DNA from 4 places in the Pseudarthrobacter sp. NIBRBAC000502771 genome. Region 1 is predicted to be linked to each of the others. Evidence: riboswitches for the same ligand, from Rfam matches in the RefSeq annotation. Region 1 holds a riboswitch; each other region holds the start of a gene.
The links. A riboswitch is a leader RNA that binds a small molecule or an ion and turns the genes downstream of it on or off. The one in region 1 is predicted to bind thiamine pyrophosphate.
Positions count from the first base shown of each region.

Region 1 (4,204 bases):
AGGAAATCAACGACCGGGCATCCAATTCTACCCCTCCAGTCTAGCCGTAAGGGCACAAAAACACGGTTTCGGACCGCCTGGGGGCCGCCTGCCGTTCAGGAAACGAGCTCGAAGTGGATCTGCCGGGTGGTGATATCGGAGGAAACCAGCCGTACCCGGACCTTGGTGCCGGACTCCAGCTCCCCGGCGCACCGAGCGGTCACCGCCGGTTCGGCAATCTGGATAATCCCCGAACTGCCGTTCCCATTTCCATTCTTGCCATTCCCGTTGCCGTTCCCGTTCTGCGGCTTGGATCCGGAGATGACGATCGCATCGAATTCCTGCCCGATGTGGTTCAGCAGCAGTGCCGCTTCCACGGTATCCAGGGCCAGGCGCTCCATCCTTGACGCCAGCTGGTCCGATCCTGCCATGATGCCCGGAAGCAGGGGCAGGGCTTCGCGCGCCCAGCCGGGAACATCGCCGCCGTTGCTCAGGGCCTCGCAGATGACCAGCACGAACCGGTCCACCAAGCGGCGCAGCGGCGCCGTGGTGTGGGCGTAGGCGGCGCCGATGGCGGACTGGATACCGTCTTCGGGGACCGTGCCGTCAAAGGCGGTGTAGGACGCGCCGCGGAACAGCATCCCGGCCGAATGCATGATGGCCAGCTGGCGCGGGTCGGTGGGATCGAGCGACCGCAGGTATTCGCCGTAGCTGACCTGCCCGTCCCACGGCCTGCCCAGCACCTCTGTCTGCAGCCGGAAGTGCCGCAGCGACCGTTCGTCAGGTGCGGGCATGGTGCGCAGGATGCCCACCTTGCCCTCAAGCATGAGCTGCGCGGCTGCCATTCCGGTCATCAACGAAATCTGCGCGTTCCAGTCCTCGACGGGAAGCTGCGGGACGGCGTCAATCCGGTAGCCGCCGTCCGGCAGCTGGACGATTTCCTGCTCGGGCATGTTCAGGCTGGCGCCCTCCCGTGCCCGTTCCAGCGCCACGCGTTTCAGCCCCACCTCGCGGAGCAGCCGGAGGACGGGTGGGGCGGTCCCGGCGTCGAGGGCGGCCTGGGCACTTTTGTAGCTGAGCTTGTCGCGGCTGCGGACCCGCGCCCGCCGGACGCCGACGGTAATCACGGACGCTTCGCCGTCGAGCGTGAAGTCCCAGACGAAAGCCGAGCACTCCTGGCCGGGCAGCAGGCTGCCGGCCCCCTCGCTGATCACCTCCGGATGCAGCGGGATCCGGCCGTCCGGAGCGTAGAACGTCTGTCCGCGGCGCCGGGTCTCGGCGTCCAGCGGCCCGCCCGGTGCAACGAATGCGGGGACGTCGGCGATGGCATACATGACGCGGTAGCCGGTGCCGTCCGGTTCGATGAAGACTGCCTGGTCCAGGTCCGTGGAGGACGCCGGATCGATAGTCACGAACTCGACGGCGGTCAGGTCGTAGGACGGCAGCTTCAACGCCGCGACGGCGGCCCGGGCGTCTTCCACCGCGTCGGCAGGGTACGGCCCGGGCAGCTCAAGTTCGGTCCGCAGCAGGCCCAGCGCCTCTTCCAAGGCGTTCCTGTGGTCACGGACGTTAGGGGCCAACCGATGATGCGACACAAAATTCAGCGTAGCGCCAAGTCCCGGGATTAAGCAGTCTCAGCCGTCCAGCGCGCCGAGGAGCGAGGCAGCGGCTGCCGCGGGGTCGGCGGCCTCGGTGATGGCGCGGACCACCACGATCCGGCGTGCACCGGCCGCCACCACCTCGCGGACGTTCCCGTGGTCGATGCCGCCGATGGCAAACCACGGCACCGGATCCCCGGCCTGCCCGGAGGCATCGGCGGCGTACTTCACCAGTTCAGGCCCGACGGCGGCCCTGCCGGGTTTGGTGGGTGTGGCCCATACCGGCCCAACGCAGAAGTAGTCCAGCCCGGACGGGCCGCCGGTCGCAGCGAGGGCGGCGTCGACCTGGCCCGTGGTGTGGCTGGAGAGGCCGATGGCGGCGTTGCCGTTGACCAGCGTGCGCGCCGCAGCCAGCGGAAGGTCCTTTTGGCCGATGTGGAACACCGGCGCCCCGGACAGCACGGCAATATCGGCGCGGTCATTGACGGCCCACAGCCGGCCATGGCGTACCGCGGTCTCCTTCAACGCCGCCAGGAGGTCCAGTTCCTCGGCGGCCTCGATGGTCTTGTCCCGCAGCTGGATGATGTCCACGCCGCCGGCAAACGCGGCGTCCACAAACTCCGCGAAGTCGCCGTGCGCAGTGCGTGCATCGGTGCACAGGTACAGGCGGGCCGCCTTCAGGGCGTCGTTGTGGCCGGCGTTGGCAACTTCGGCTATGCCGGCCGGGGCTGCTGGAGCGTGGGGGCCTGCGGGCAGGGAGGAAGCGGACACATTCATGCCTGCAAGCCTAGTTCCTCTAAACTGGCCTGGTACTGCGGGAGCCCGCGGCAGCTGTCACAAAGCGCCGGGCTGAGAGGGCGTCAGAGCCGACCGCTTGACCTGATCCGGATAATGCCGGCGTAGGGAAGGAACCTTATGAGCACCCCCGTTGACCATCGTGCCGGGCCGTCCAGTGCCCCCCGTTCCACGGTCCGCGCGGACGTCGCCGTCATCGGCGGCGGAGTGGTGGGCCATGGCATCGCCTGGGAGGCGCAGCGCTCCGGCCGCTCCGTGGCCCTGATCGATGACGCGCCCGGAAGCGGTGCCAGCTGGGCCGCCGCAGGAATGCTGGCCCCCGTCAGCGAACTGCACTACCAGGAGGAGGACCTCCTGGAACTGATGCTTGACGCTTCCTCCCGCTGGCCCGGTTTCGCCGCAGGCATCGCAGGAGCCACCTCCGGTTCCGGATACCTGACGACGCCGACACTCGCCGTGGGTGCCGACGCCGCGGACCGCCGCGCGCTGATGGACCTCCGCGCCGTACAGCAGGCCAACGGACTTGCCGTGGAACCACTCACCGTGCGGGACGCCCGCAAACGCGAGCCACTCCTCAGCCCCGCGATAGCCTGCGCCCTTGACACGCCTGCGGACCACCAGGTCGATCCCCGCCGCCTGCTGGCTGCCCTGCGGCAGGCCCTCGCCGGTGCCGTCCGCGGGAAGCCTGGCCTGGCTGTTGCAGGGGCGGTGGAAGGGTACGCCGTGCCGGACCGGGCCGGCGGCCTGCTGTGGGAGGGCGGAAGGGTCGTCGGCGCCAGCCTGGCTGGCGGCGGCACCGTCCTGGCAACGGAAACGATCGTGGCCAACGGGCTGCAGGCAGGGGACCTGGGCGGCCTGCCCGACGGCCTCGACCTGCCCCTGCGCCCCGTACACGGAGACATCCTCCGCCTCGCCGTTCCGCAGCACCTCCAGCCCCTTGTGACGTCCACGGTGCGCGGGCTGGTGCACGGTGTCCCCGTCTACATCGTTCCCCGGCAGGACGGGACCGTGGTCATCGGAGCCACCCAGCGCGAGGACGCGCTGTCCGATGCCGTCAGCGCCGGGGGCGTCTATCAGCTGCTGCGCGATGCCCAGGCGCTGGTGCCCGCCGTCGCCGAACTGGAGCTGCTGGAGTGCACCGCAAGGGCCCGGCCCGGAACCCCCGACAACGCGCCGCTGCTGGGCCGCGTGCCGGCGGCCCCCGGATCTGCAGGCGACAAGGCCGGGCACGTCCCCGGACTCATCATCGCCACCGGGTTCTTCCGGCACGGGGTGCTGCTCACTCCCGCTGCCGCAGCCATCTGCGCCGGGTTGCTGGACGGGCATGCCGACCCGCGCTGGGCGCCCTTCAGTCCGGAGCGGTTCTCGCGTCCGGCCGCCGCCCGCACAAACCACCACACCAAGGAGACAGTGTGAACATCACCCTGAACGGAAACACCCACACGGTGGCGGACGGCACCTCCATCACCACGCTCGTCAGCCAGGTCACCGGACGCCCGCTGGCACCGAACGGCCAGGCGACCGACGGCGGGAAGCTGGGGGTCGCCGTCGCCCATAATGCCCAGGTGGTGCCGCGGAGCCAATGGTTCGCCACGGCGCTCGCCGAGGGCGACGACATTGAACTTGTCACAGCAGTACAGGGAGGCTGACACCATGACCGAAACAGGCACCATCAACCCGGCCGGGAATCCCGGGGCCGCCGACGGCCTGGTGATTGACGGCGTCGCCCTTGGATCCCGGCTGATCATGGGCACCGGCGGGGCACCCAGCCTGGACGGCCTGGGCGCTGCACTCCTGGCATCCGGCACCGCCCTGACCACCGTGGCCATGCG
Region 1 is NZ_CP041187.1:2,490,065-2,494,268, forward strand. Features, by position in the region: gene NIBR502771_RS11725 (RNB domain-containing ribonuclease) at 96-1,574, opposite strand; gene thiE (thiamine phosphate synthase) at 1,614-2,354, opposite strand; TPP riboswitch at 2,382-2,500, shown strand; gene thiO (glycine oxidase ThiO) at 2,493-3,788, shown strand; gene thiS (sulfur carrier protein ThiS) at 3,785-4,021, shown strand; gene NIBR502771_RS11745 (thiazole synthase) at 4,026-4,204, shown strand, end outside.

Region 2 (4,204 bases), 440 kb from region 1:
GAAGGTCTTCCTGCCCTCCGGCGGCTCCCTGGTGATCGACCGCACCGAGGCCATGACCGTGGTGGACGTCAACACGGGCAAGTTCACCGGCAGCGGCGGCAACCTCGAGGAAACCGTCACCAAGAACAACCTCGAAGCGGCCGAGGAAGTGGTGCGCCAGCTGCGGCTGCGCGACATCGGCGGCATCATCGTGATCGACTTCATCGACATGGTGCTCGAATCCAACCGCGACCTGGTCCTGCGCCGCCTGGTTGAGTGCCTGGGCCGCGACCGGACCAAGCACCAGGTTGCCGAAGTGACCTCACTCGGACTGGTCCAGATGACGCGCAAGCGCATGGGCACCGGCCTGCTGGAGGTGTTCGGCGAGCAGTGCGAGGCCTGCGCCGGCCGGGGCGTCGTGACCCACGACGACCCCGTGGAGCACCGCCGGGCCAACACGGTGGCGGCCGAGCACCACGTCCAGCGCACCGACAACCGGCCCGAAACCCGTGCGGAGGCCCGCCCGGAAGCGCAGCGGAACGACGCCCAGCCCGGCGTCCGGTCCGAACGCAAGCGGCGGCGGGGACGCGGCGGCCAGCAGCCCGAGGCTGCCCCGGCACCTGCCGTCCATGTCCACACCGTCCAGCCGGACCCGTCCGACGCCGAGCGGCACGCCAAGGCGGAGGCAACCAGGCTTGCCCTGGCGAACATCGCCGCTGCCGCCCATGCGGCCCACCTGCACGACGACGAGGTAGCGGCTGCCCGGCAGGTGCCGGCCGCGGAGCCTGCGCAGGTACCCGTTGAGGAGAAGCACGACGCCGATGCCCCGGCACGTCCCGCAGCCGTCCTCACGTTCGGCGGCGAGGAAGTCCCGCTTCCGTTCGTGGAGCACGCCGGGGAACAGCATCCGAAGCCTGCCCTGACGCTGGACCGGCTTGCGGAAGCATTCGCACACCTGGGCCAGCCGGCCTCCCCTGTGGGGGACGCGCCTGCCAGTCAGGCAGAGGCTCTGCAGGCAGCAGAAGAGGCAGCACCGGAGCAGCCGGCCGGGGCAGGGGCGGCGGGAGCCCGCGCCGGTGCCGCTCCTGAGGCGTCCCCTGAAAAGGACTATTCGGACCACACGCTGGAGCAGTCCCGGCAGCGCCGGCCCCGGCGCCACCGGGCCGCCAGCCGTGCCCAGGGTGCCGCCAACGAGACCGCCGTCCAGCACCATGAAAACGTCCAGGCTGATGCCGGTGGGCACTCGCACGCAGCGAAGGCCCCCGAACCCGCGAAGGACCAGCCGGAACCGCGGAAGGCGGCCGAGGAACCCATCATCCTCGGCGTCGGGGTGCCTGCCTCGGAACTCTAGGCACAGGAGCTTCCAGCCAGGAATCCCCGTCCTGCGCATCGGTCCACCCGGATTACCGGGGGTACCGTGCGGGGCGGGGATTCCTGCCGTTGCGGGATGGCCCATTTTTGCGGCGGCCGTTGTCACCTTTTTCCCGGGTGCGGCACACGGGCTAGGGTAGGAACCGACACGGGGTGCCGCGCAGCAGGCCGGCTGAGATCCAGACCCGTTGAACCTGTCCGGCTAGTACCGGCGAAGGGATGTCTCTTGTCTTCGACCCTTTCCATGCCCCTGCCAGCTTCCTCCGCCGCCAGCACCGGGCTGCCAACCGGCCGGGAAGTCCCGCGGGTCCTGTCCATCGCCGGCTCCGACCCGTCAGGGGGCGCAGGCATCCAGGCCGACCTGAAAAGCATTGCCGCCCACGGCGGTTACGGCATGGCTGCTATCACGGCCCTGACGGCGCAGAACACGTGCGGTGTACAGGCAGTCCACGTTCCTCCCGCGGCCTTCCTGGCGAAGCAGCTGGACGCGGTCAGCGATGATATCTCCATTGACGCCGTCAAGATCGGCATGCTGGGGGACGAGGCCGTGATCGGCACTGTCCGGCTTTGGCTGGAGAAGGTCCGTCCCGCCGTCGTTGTCCTGGACCCGGTGATGGTGGCCACCAGCGGCGACCGGCTGCTGAAAGAGTCCGCCGAGGCCGCCCTCCGGGACCTCTTGCCCCTGGCCCACCTCATTACCCCCAACCTGCCGGAGCTTGCCATGCTGGTGGGCGCGGATCCAGCAGACAGCTGGGCGGCTGCGCTGGAGCAGGGGAGGCGCCTGGCGGATGCCACCGGCGCCACCATCCTTGTCAAGGGCGGGCACCTGGCGGGTGCGGACTGCCCGGATGCGCTGGTCAATACGGCAGGCCTCCTGCCAGGGGAAGTGGTGGAGGTGCAGGGAAACCGCATCGACACGCGCAACAGCCACGGCACCGGCTGTTCCCTGTCCTCCGCGATGGCCACCGTCCAGGCACGCCTTGGCGACTGGGAGGCATCGCTCCGAACGGTCAAGCCATGGCTGGCCGTCGCCCTTGAGAAGTCGGAGCAGCTTGAAGTGGGCTGGGGAAACGGCCCGGTGCACCATTTCCACCATGTGCGGCCGGCCCTCGCGGAAGGCGCTTTCGCTGCCCGGCTGTGGACGGAAGCCCAGCAGGACCTGGCGGACATCTACGCCCTGGACTTCATCCACGGCCTGGCCGCCGGGGACCTGGCCGAGAAGGACTTCGCCTACTACCTGGCGCAGGATGCCCTGTACCTGAACGGCTACTCCCGGGTCCTTGCCCGGGCGAGTGCCCTGGCCCCGTCAGAAGGGGAGCAGCTGTTCTGGGCCGGATCATCGCAGCAGTGCCTGGAGGTGGAGTCGGAACTGCACCGCTCGTGGCTCAGCACCCGCCCCGCCCAGGGCGGACTTGGCCCCGTCACCAAGGCCTACGTGGACCACCTCACCGCAGCATCGGCGTCGGGAAGCTACGCCGTCCTGGCCGCCGCCGTCCTGCCCTGCTTCTGGCTTTACGCCGAAGTCGGGGAAAAGCTGCACGCCCGGTTCCTTGCCTCGGGAGAGCCGGGCGGCCACGCCTACGCAGCCTGGCTCCGGACCTACGCGGACGAGGGCTTCGCCGAGGCCACCCGCCGGGCCATCGCCATCGTGGACGCAGCAGGACGGAGGGCCTCCGACCACGAACGCGCGGCGATGGTGACTGCGTTCAAGCAGTCCTGCCGCCTGGAAGTGGAATTCTTCGACGCGCCGAGGTTGCATTCCTGAACCCTCCGGGCAGCGCCGCCGCTATGATGGAGTCCATGGTTGCGGTGCTGCCTGTCGGAGTGTGGTTACTACCACACCCGGGCCGCCGGAACCAGCCTCATTTGCGGCCGTAGATGGATTTAGCGTATTCTGGATCTTCGGTGCTTACGCCAACACTTGGGTTATGACCCCACGGCGTTGAGGCACAGCGCGAACCCTGGCTTTTTTGAGTCGGTTCCGCACGCAAATTTTGTAATAAACGTCGAGAGAAGTGAGTTCCCAAGTGGTGTACGCGATTGTCCGCGCAGGCGGCCGCCAAGAGAAGGTTTCCGTTGGAGACTTCGTTACCCTGAACCGCGTCGCCGGTGGAGCCGGCAGCACCATTGAGCTGCCCGCACTGCTCCTGGTTGATGGTGACAAGGTCACCTCTGCCGCCGCTGACCTGGCCAAGGTAACTGTTACGGCTGAAATCCTCCAGGACCTGCGTGGTCCTAAGATTGTCATCCAGAAGTTCAAGAACAAGACCGGCTACAAGAAGCGCCAGGGTCACCGCCAGGAACTGACCAAGGTCAAGATCACCGGCATCAAGTAACCACCGGTTACTGTTCAGGTATTTCAACAGATTCCCCAGAATTTAGAGGCAGGCATTTCAGATGGCACATAAAAAGGGCGCGAGCTCCACTCGCAACGGTCGCGATTCCAACGCTCAGTACCTCGGCGTCAAGCGCTTCGGCGGCCAGGTTGTTTCCGCCGGCGAGATCATCGTCCGCCAGCGTGGCACCCACTTCCACCCCGGCGCCGGCGTTGGCCGTGGCGGTGACGACACCCTGTTCGCACTGACCCCGGGCGCCGTTGAATTCGGCACCCGCCGCGGTCGTCGCGTAGTCAACATCGTTGCTGCTGCAGCTGCAGAGTAACAACCAGTTCTGAAGCGGTGGAGCGGGCCTGAGGGTCCGCTCCACTGTTCTTTTAACAGCATTACAATCGATGTGGCGTCCCCGGGCGCCCCATAAACAGCACCTGAGGAGATCCACGTGGCCAGCTTTGTAGACCGGGTAGTACTGCATGTATCCGGCGGAACCGGCGGCCATGGTTGCGTCTCCGTCCACC
Region 2 is NZ_CP041187.1:2,925,915-2,930,118, forward strand. Features, by position in the region: gene NIBR502771_RS13685 (Rne/Rng family ribonuclease) at 1-1,330, shown strand, start outside; TPP riboswitch at 1,490-1,587, shown strand; gene thiD (bifunctional hydroxymethylpyrimidine kinase/phosphomethylpyrimidine kinase) at 1,595-3,115, shown strand; gene rplU (50S ribosomal protein L21) at 3,378-3,686, shown strand; gene rpmA (50S ribosomal protein L27) at 3,748-4,011, shown strand; gene obgE (GTPase ObgE) at 4,129-4,204, shown strand, end outside.
Region 2: another riboswitch for thiamine pyrophosphate. It lies ahead of thiD (bifunctional hydroxymethylpyrimidine kinase/phosphomethylpyrimidine kinase); the one in region 1 lies ahead of thiO (glycine oxidase ThiO).

Region 3 (4,204 bases), 1.0 Mb from region 1:
GCTGAGCGGGTTGGCGCGGGCCAGGAGTGCATGGTTGCCGCTCAAGGTGAGTTCCTGCCTCATGGTGCCACCGCCTCCGCGGCAGCCATCCGCAGTTCCGTCCCGCCCAGGGCCGAGGTGAACTCCGCGTCATGGGTCACGGAAACCACCGCCGTACCCGCATCCAGAAGCTCGGACAGGAATGATGCGAGTTCGGCCCAGGTATTGGCATCCTGCCCGAACGTGGGCTCGTCCAGGATCAGCACCTGGGGGCTGGCGGCAAGGACGGTGGCCACGGAGAGGCGCCGCTTTTCCCCGCCGGAGAGCGTGTAGGGGTTGGCGTCCACCAGCTGGGTGAGCCGCAGGCGCTCCAGCAGTTCGTCCACCCTGTCCGCGCCGTGCCCCAGGTGCCGCGGGCCGAACTGCAGTTCGTCCAGTACCTTCCCGGTGACGAACTGGTGTTCCGGCTCCTGGAACACCGTGCCCACCCGCGAGATCAGCTGCTGGGCCTTCCACTTGTAGGGGTCGATGCCGGCGCCGCGGCTGAGGTCCAGCGTGGCTGAAACTTTCCCCGCCACGGGCTCCAGCAGGCCGGCCAGGGTCAGGGCGAAGGTTGACTTGCCGGCACCGTTGGGACCGGTGATGGCAAGGGCCTGCCCGGCGCGGACCTGTGCAGCCACGTCCTCCTGGACCGGCGCCGGCGGAATCTTCCGAAAGCCCTGCCGGCGGGCGCGTCCGCGGGACACGGCAAGCTGCTCAGCGGCCAACAACAGGTTCCCCGTTCCCGGGGCGGGGACCGCAGCGCGGGGTCGGGTCGCGGGCACATACCCGGGCACCCACACGCCGGCAGCGGCCAGCATGGTCCTCGCCTCACTGAGCACACGGTCCGGCGGGCCGTCCAGGAGCACGGCGGGATCCGAGGCCGAGCCCGGCTGCAGGACAATGATCCGGTCCACCAGGTCCTTCCAGACGGAAACCCGGTGCTCCACCACCACAAGGGTGGCCCCGGTCTTGTCCAGGCAGCGGGCCACGGCGTCGCGGACCTCCAGGACGCCGTCCGGGTCGAGGTTGGCGGTGGGTTCGTCCAGCAGGATCAGGCCGGGACGCATCGCCAGGATGCCCGCCAGCGCCAGGCGCTGCTTTTGCCCGCCGGACAGGGCCGACGTCGGGTGGTCCAGCGGGAGGTGGGAGAGTCCGACGTCGGCAAGCGCCGCGTGCACCCGGGGCCAGATCGCGTCGCGGGGCACCGCGAGGTTTTCGGCGCCGAAGGCGACGTCGTCCCCCACCCGGGAAAGGACCACCTGCGTTTCGGGGTCCTGCTGCATCAGGCCGGCGCGGCCGCGCTGGGCGCGGGGCGCGGCTCCGTCCACCCGGAGCGAACCGGACTCGTCGGCGTCGCCTGATTCGCCGTCGTCGTCGATGTCTCCCAGGACGCCGGCCAGCGCGTGAAGCAGCGTGGACTTCCCTGCGCCGGAGGGGCCGAGCAGGAGCACCCGCTCCCCGGGGGCGATGTCCAGGTCAAGGCCGTGGACGGCGGGTTTGGCTCTGCCGGCATGCCGCCAGCCCCAGCCACGGGCGGTGACGGCGGCGGGGCGGACCGCGCCGGAGTCCTGGGAGGGTGCCATCAGGAGAAGACGGGCTCCGTTGCGGCCTTGCGGGACGCGAAGGAGCTCAGCACCCCGGTGCGTGCCAGGCCGCGGGTGGCAACCCAGGCCAGGGCACCCGCAAGGATGGCCCCGGAAATGGTGGTGAGGACAATGTAGGCCAGCTTGTCGGCGCCGGAGTAGGCGATGTTCCAGCCCCACGGTGCAAACGAATCGTTCAGGCCGCAGAAGAATCCGGCCGCGGCGCCTGCCAGCAGGGACACGGGCAGGTTGAACTTGCGGTAGACGAAGATTGCGAAGATGATTTCCGCGCCCAGGCCCTGGATGAAACCGGAGAACAGGACCGAGGCGCCGTACTGGGAACCCATCAGCAGTTCGCCGGTGGCGGCGACGGTCTCGCAGAACAGGGCCGCCCCGGGCTTGCGGATGATCAGCATTCCCAGCACGCCGGGAATCATCCAGCCCCCGGCGAGCAGGCCGGTCAGGGGTGGGTAGGCTGCGTTCATGGGGGCCGACAGGGCGGCGGCACCCTGGTCCCATGCCCAGAAAATAACGCCGCCCGCGATGGCCACCAGCGCGGCGACGACGATGTCCACGACGCGCCAGGACTTGCTGGTGGTCTTCTTGATTGCTGCAGTACTCATGTGATCCTCCTGGGAAACAGGAGGGGAAAGTGGACCCGGCCGGCGGCCTGTGGCCGTGGAACCGCGACACTTTGAGAACTCGACTCCCTTGCGCCGGTACTAACCGGATCAGGTTCGAGGGTCTGCGGCTGTCCGCACTCTCAGCGCCCACCTGCGGTGCCCGGCTAATGCCAGGTTGTCCGACGGCGGCGCTCCCCTGTCGTTTTTAGTGTTGCTTTTGGTGTGGGTAACGCTTGTTGTTGTGCCCGGTTGGGCGTGGTCAAGTTTACACCTGGCCGGGCTGGATTGCGGGCTGCCGGCGCCAATCACCCGGATATGACCGGCTAGGCTGGGAGCAGTCCGTTTTCCGCCCGCAAGGAGTACCTGGAATGAACCTTCTCATCAAACTGCTCGGGACAGGCGTGAGCCTCGGCGCAGGCCTCGCCGGTACCAAACTGGTCAATGCCATCTGGGAAAAGACCACCGGACAGAAGCCGCCCACCGGCAAACACGAGGACGTACCCACCAGCCTGCGTTCGGCGCTGACCTTTGCGCTGATCTCGGCGTCGGTCAGTGCCATCATCCAGGTCCTGGCCAACCGCGGCACCCAGCGCGCCATCACCCGCTTCGCGAAGACCCAGGACATCGTCTAGCGTCGTGCCCCAGCGTTACCGGCCGTCGTCGGGGCTGTCCTTCCGGGCAGTCTCGGCGGCGGCTTTTTGCACCACGGCTTCCAGTTCATCGGTGGTGAGCAGTTCCCGGTGCAGGTGCTTGGTGCGGTAGCCGGCACGGCCCACCATGTGGGCGGACACGGGCACCGTGAGGAGTTGGAAGATCCACGCCACCACCAGAACCGGCCACACCCACCACGTCCGCAGCTGCAGCCCGATGGCCGCCAGCAGCAGGAAGAGCCCCAGCACCTGCGGCTTCGTGGCGGCGTGCATGCGGCTCAGGAGGTCCGGGAACCGCAGCAGGCCTATCGCGGCGCCCAGGGACATGAGGGCACCCACCACCATGAACACGGCGGAGACGAGGTCGATCCAGGCGTCGGGCCCGGAGAAGTCAGGATTCATTGGGCTTGACCCTCCTGTCTGCCACGAACCGGGCTACGGTCACGGAACCGATGAACCCGATGATGGAGATGGCCACCACCAGCATCAGGTTGTTCAGGTGCCGGTTCACCGCCATATCGATGCACAGCGCCCCGGCAAGGATTGCGAGCAGCACGTCGGCAGCCAGCACCCGGTCCAGCAGCGACGGGCCACGGGCGATCCGGATGATGGCACCGGCGGCCGCCAGCGAGAAAATGACGGCTGTGACAGCCAGGACAACGGGCATCATGCGCCGGCCTCCATACGGACCTCTTCAAGTTCATCCGCGGTGCCCATGATGCGGATCAGGCCCGCTTCAATGGAGCGGACCTCGTTCCGCAGGCCTTCCACGTCCTTCTTGGAGGTGATGTTGAGTGCGTGCAGGTACAGCGTGGACGTGGAACGGTCCACGTCCACCACCAGGGAACCCGGGATCAGGGAAATCACGTGTCCCGTGGCAGTGACGATCAGGTCCTGGTGGCTGCGCAGTTTCACCGCGACCACGGCATTGGTCACCTTGGGGCCGCGGACAGCTGCCAGATACAGGACCTGTGCGCTGGCCACCACCACCTTGCCCACGAAGGCCAGCGCAAACGGCACGGCGTGGAGAATATTGAACCGGCCGCTGAGCTCCACCGGCGGGAGGTAGAAGAGCCGGGCCACGCCCACGGCCAGCAGGGTCCCGAAGAGGAGGTTGCCGGGGCTGAAATCCTGCCACAGGGCGCCCCACACAATCACCAGCCAGACCAGGAGCGGAAGTTCCTGGCGCAGCGAAATGCGTTTACGGCTCATCGTCCTCCTCCCGCCGCGGTGGTGCCGGGAACGGCGATGCCCTCGCCCAGCACCGCCTGGATGTACGGCGTCCGGTCAAGCATGTCCCGGGCTGCCCGGTCCGAAAGTGCGAACA
Region 3 is NZ_CP041187.1:1,456,121-1,460,324, reverse strand. Features, by position in the region: gene NIBR502771_RS06840 (energy-coupling factor transporter transmembrane protein EcfT) at 1-63, opposite strand, end outside; gene NIBR502771_RS06835 (ABC transporter ATP-binding protein) at 60-1,604, opposite strand; gene NIBR502771_RS06830 (ECF transporter S component) at 1,604-2,227, opposite strand; TPP riboswitch at 2,295-2,435, opposite strand; gene NIBR502771_RS06825 (DUF4235 domain-containing protein) at 2,596-2,859, shown strand; gene mnhG (monovalent cation/H(+) antiporter subunit G) at 2,875-3,279, opposite strand; gene NIBR502771_RS06815 (monovalent cation/H+ antiporter complex subunit F) at 3,269-3,547, opposite strand; gene NIBR502771_RS06810 (Na+/H+ antiporter subunit E) at 3,544-4,089, opposite strand; gene NIBR502771_RS06805 (Na+/H+ antiporter subunit D) at 4,086-4,204, opposite strand, start outside.
Region 3: another riboswitch for thiamine pyrophosphate. It lies ahead of NIBR502771_RS06830 (ECF transporter S component); the one in region 1 lies ahead of thiO (glycine oxidase ThiO).

Region 4 (4,204 bases), 340 kb from region 1:
TTTGACCGCTCAAGACGACACCTGGCGCTTTTTCGTGGGGATGTCGGCAGCGTGGAATAGGGTTGGGACATGTTCAAGCAGAGGGTAGTTTTCGTGCACGGCGCCGGAAGTTTCGGTGCCGCCGCATGGCCGCGCCAGCACGGCATGGCGCTGTCCTATGACGCCCTGTTCCTCCGCCGGCACGGCTACGATGCCGCCGCGGAGCCGGTGGATTCGTCGTTCACGGAAGATACCGCGATCATCCTGCGGTCCCTGGGCGACGACGGCCGTGGCGCTGCCGGCGGACACGTCGTTGCGCACGCCCAGGGGGCAATCGCCGCCATGATGGCCGCCGTCGAACGCCCGGACCTGGTCTTTTCCCTGACGCTGGTGGAGCCCGCCTGCCTGTCCCTGACGGCGGAACTGCCGGCCACGGCCGCCCACATCCGCCTGATGCAGCCACTGTTCGACGTCCGCCACCAGCTCAGCGATGACGACTTCCAGCGCGAGTTTGTCCGCCGGATCTACGCCACCGACCTGCAGCAGCCTGCCACCACCGAGGAGAAGCGGTCCGCGCGGCGGCTGCGGCTCCAGGAGCCTTCCTGGGAAGCGCCGTTGCATATTGTTCCCGGCGTCCCCACCTTGGTCCTGACTGGTGGCTGGGAGCCGCTGTACGAGGAAATTGCCGGGTACCTCCGGGAGACCGGCGCCCTGCACCGCGTTGCCGCGGGCGGGCACCGGCCCCAGGACTCCCGGGACGGGGACCGGGCCATCCGCCAGTTCATCAGCGGGGTCGGCAGGAGCCAGGCCGCCCGGGCGTCCTAGCCGTCAGCGGGGACCCGCAGCTCCGGCAGGTAGACCTTGCCGCCGGCTGCCAGGAACTCCTCGTTCTTCCCCCGCATGCCGGCGGCCAGGTCCGCCAGCGCCGCCTGCGTGTCCGCGGAGCCATATTCGTCCCGGATGTCCTGGCTGATCCGCATGGAGCAGAACTTCGGACCGCACATGGAGCAAAAGTGCGCCGTCTTGGCCGGTTCGGCCGGTAGCGTCTCATCGTGGAACGACTCCGCGGTCACGGGGTCCAGGGACAGCGCGAACTGGTCCCGCCAGCGGAATTCGAATCTCGCCTTGGACAGGGCGTCATCGCGCTCATGCGCCCCGGGGTGGCCCTTGGCCAGGTCCGCGGCGTGCGCTGCGATCCTGTACGTGATCACGCCCGTTTTCACGTCGTCCTTGTTGGGCAGGCCCAGGTGTTCCTTCGGCGTGACGTAGCAGAGCATGGCTGTGCCGTACCGGGCGATCTCGGTGGCGCCAATGGCCGAGGTGATGTGGTCATACCCGGGCGCCACATCCGTCACCAGGGGCCCCAGGGTATAGAAGGGCGCACCCTTGCACAGCTCCTGCTGCCGCTCCACGTTCTCGCGGACCAGGTGGAAGGGAACGTGGCCCGGCCCCTCCACCATCACCTGCACGTCGTACTCCCAGGCCCGCTGCGTCAGTTCGGCGAGGGTGTCCAGCTCAGCGAACTGCGCGGCGTCGTTGGCGTCCGCCGTCGAACCGGGGCGGAGGCCGTCGCCCAGCGAGAAGGCGACGTCGTATTTGGCGAAGATTTCGCACAGCTCGTCGAAGTGCGTGTACAGGAAGTTCTCCTGGTGGTGGGCCAGGCACCAGCCCGCCATGATGGAGCCGCCCCGCGAGACAATACCGGTGACGCGGTTGGCGGTGAGCGGGACATAGCGGAGCAGCACGCCCGCGTGGATGGTCATGTAGTCCACACCCTGTTCGCACTGTTCGATCACGGTGTCCCGGAAGATTTCCCAGGTCAGGGCGTTGGCCTCACCGTTGACCTTTTCCAAGGCCTGGTAGATGGGGACGGTTCCAATGGGCACCGGGGAGTTGCGGATGATCCACTCCCGCGTGGTGTGGATGTCATCGCCGGTGGACAAGTCCATGACGGTGTCCGCGCCCCACTGGGTTGCCCACTGCAGCTTGTCCACTTCCTCGGCGATCGAACTCGTCACGGCCGAGTTGCCGATGTTCGCGTTGATCTTCACCAGGAAGGCCTTGCCGATGATCATGGGCTCGGATTCCGGATGGTTGATGTTGTTGGGAATGATGGCGCGGCCGGCAGCCACTTCGCTGCGCACCAATTCCACATCGCAGTTCTCGCGCAGCGCCACGAACCGCATTTCCTGCGTGATGACGCCCTGCCGGGCATAGTGCATCTGCGTCACCGTCCGGCCGTCGACGGCGCGGCGGGGCACGGGCTGCGCGCCCTTCCACTCCGCGGAGGCGGCGCCGCGGCGGACGGCCGAGCGGCCGTCGTCCAGCAGGTTGCGTTGCCTGCCGCTGTAGGCCTCGGTGTCTCCGCGCGCCACGATCCACTCCGCGCGGAAAGGCTCCAGGCCGCGGACGGGGTCGCTTCCCGGCCCCGCCGTCCGGTACGTCCGGAACGGTGCGTTCGGCTGGCCGTTGGGGGACGGCTCAAGGGCAATTTCCGTCACCGGTACCCGGATCCCGGACGCCTCATCCGCGAGGTAGGCGAGGGAATGCGACTTCAACGACTGGGTTTCCGGCGGCATTGACGCGCCACCGGGCACCCTGTCAGACGGCTGGAGGGCAGGGTTCAATTGGGTGTTTTGCGTACTCAAGGGAATACTCACTTCCTTCGCCGGCATTACCCGGACAGGTTCAACGGTCGCAGGCTGCGTCAGCCCGATCTCAGCCCCTGCAAGGGCACCCGTGTGGTCAGGAACGAAGCTACCACAGGCGCCTGGAGCGGCCTTGTCATAATTGCGGTGCTAGCCTGGCCGGGCATCGAAAGGAGCCCCATGGCAGGCATCATCCACTTCCGCGGCCCCGTCCTGACTGCACCGGACACGGTGCGGCACGGCTCTGGTCCGTGGACGGCAGGCTTACGTTCAGCCGGCCGGCGGCTGCTCCGGACCGGGTTTTGGATGGCTGGGTGCTGCCGGGCTTCGTGGACGCCCACTGCCACATTGGGCTTGGGGCCACTGGTCCGGTCGAGCCCGCGGCGGCCAGGGACCAGGCGGAGGCGGACCTTAGCGCGGGAACCCTGCTGGTCCGGGACGCGGGCTCGCCGGCAGATACCCGCTGGATGCAGGGCGGAGTGGACTTCCCGGTGCTGATCCGGGCCGGGCGCCATATTGCCCGGACGCGCCGCTACCTGCGGGGCTTCGCCGAGGAAGTGGAACCCGAGGGCCTCGTGGAGGCCGTCCGGAAGCAGGCGCGCGACGGCGACGGCTGGGTCAAGCTCGTGGGGGACTGGATTGACCGGAGCGCCGGCGACCTGTCGCCGTCCTTTCCTGCCGCCGTCGTACGCGATGCCGTCCAGGCGGCACACGACGAAGGTGCCCGGGTAACAGCGCACTGCTTCGCTGAAGACACCCTGGACCAGGTGCTGGACGCGGGCATCGACTGCGTCGAGCACGCTACCGGGCTCCTTCCCCGCCACGTGCCCCGGTTCGTGGAGCAGGGCGTACCGATCGTGCCCACGCTCATCAATATCGCCACCTTCCCCGACATTGTTGCGCAGGCGGAGCCCAAGTTCCCGCGTTATGCCGCCCACATGCGCGTCCTCTGGGAAGGCAGGATGGAGCGGGTGGCGCAAGCCCATGCCGCGGGTGTACGCATCTTTGCCGGTACCGATGCCGGCAGCGTGATACGGCACGGCAGGATCACGGACGAAATCCTCGCCCTGCACGGCGCCGGCCTGCCCATGGAGGCGGCCCTGGACGCCGCCTGCTGGGCAGCCCGTGCGTGGCTGGGAGCGGACGGGATGGAGGAGGGTGCCCGCGCCGACGTCGTTGTATGCCGGGAAGACCCGCGGGCGGTACCGGAGACCATTACGGCCCTGGAGCACGTGGTGCTGGGCGGGCGGATTATTCGCTGACAAAATACGGCTCACGGAGGACTTGGAATAAATTGAAGCTTCAAGTAATTTTAACATGTGAGAGGCCGCCAATGGGACGGCCACCAATGCTAGGAGCCTTCAATGACCGCATCAGCCAGCAGCCAGGATCTTCTTCCTGCCGACCTCGCCATGGGCACCGTGATGCTCAAGGTGGGCGACATGAAGGTCATGACCGACTACTACCAGCGCGCACTGGGCCTTGAGGTGGTCGCCGAACAGGACGGCGGGCTCTACCTTGGCCGCCTGGGCCGGCCGTTGGTCCACCTTGCGCCGGCTCCCGGACTGCACCTTCCC
Region 4 is NZ_CP041187.1:2,833,875-2,838,078, forward strand. Features, by position in the region: gene NIBR502771_RS13215 (alpha/beta fold hydrolase) at 70-804, shown strand; gene thiC (phosphomethylpyrimidine synthase ThiC) at 801-2,627, opposite strand; TPP riboswitch at 2,623-2,730, opposite strand; partial or broken gene NIBR502771_RS13225 (amidohydrolase family protein) at 2,808-3,889, shown strand; gene NIBR502771_RS13230 (VOC family protein) at 3,992-4,204, shown strand, end outside.
Region 4: another riboswitch for thiamine pyrophosphate. It lies ahead of thiC (phosphomethylpyrimidine synthase ThiC); the one in region 1 lies ahead of thiO (glycine oxidase ThiO).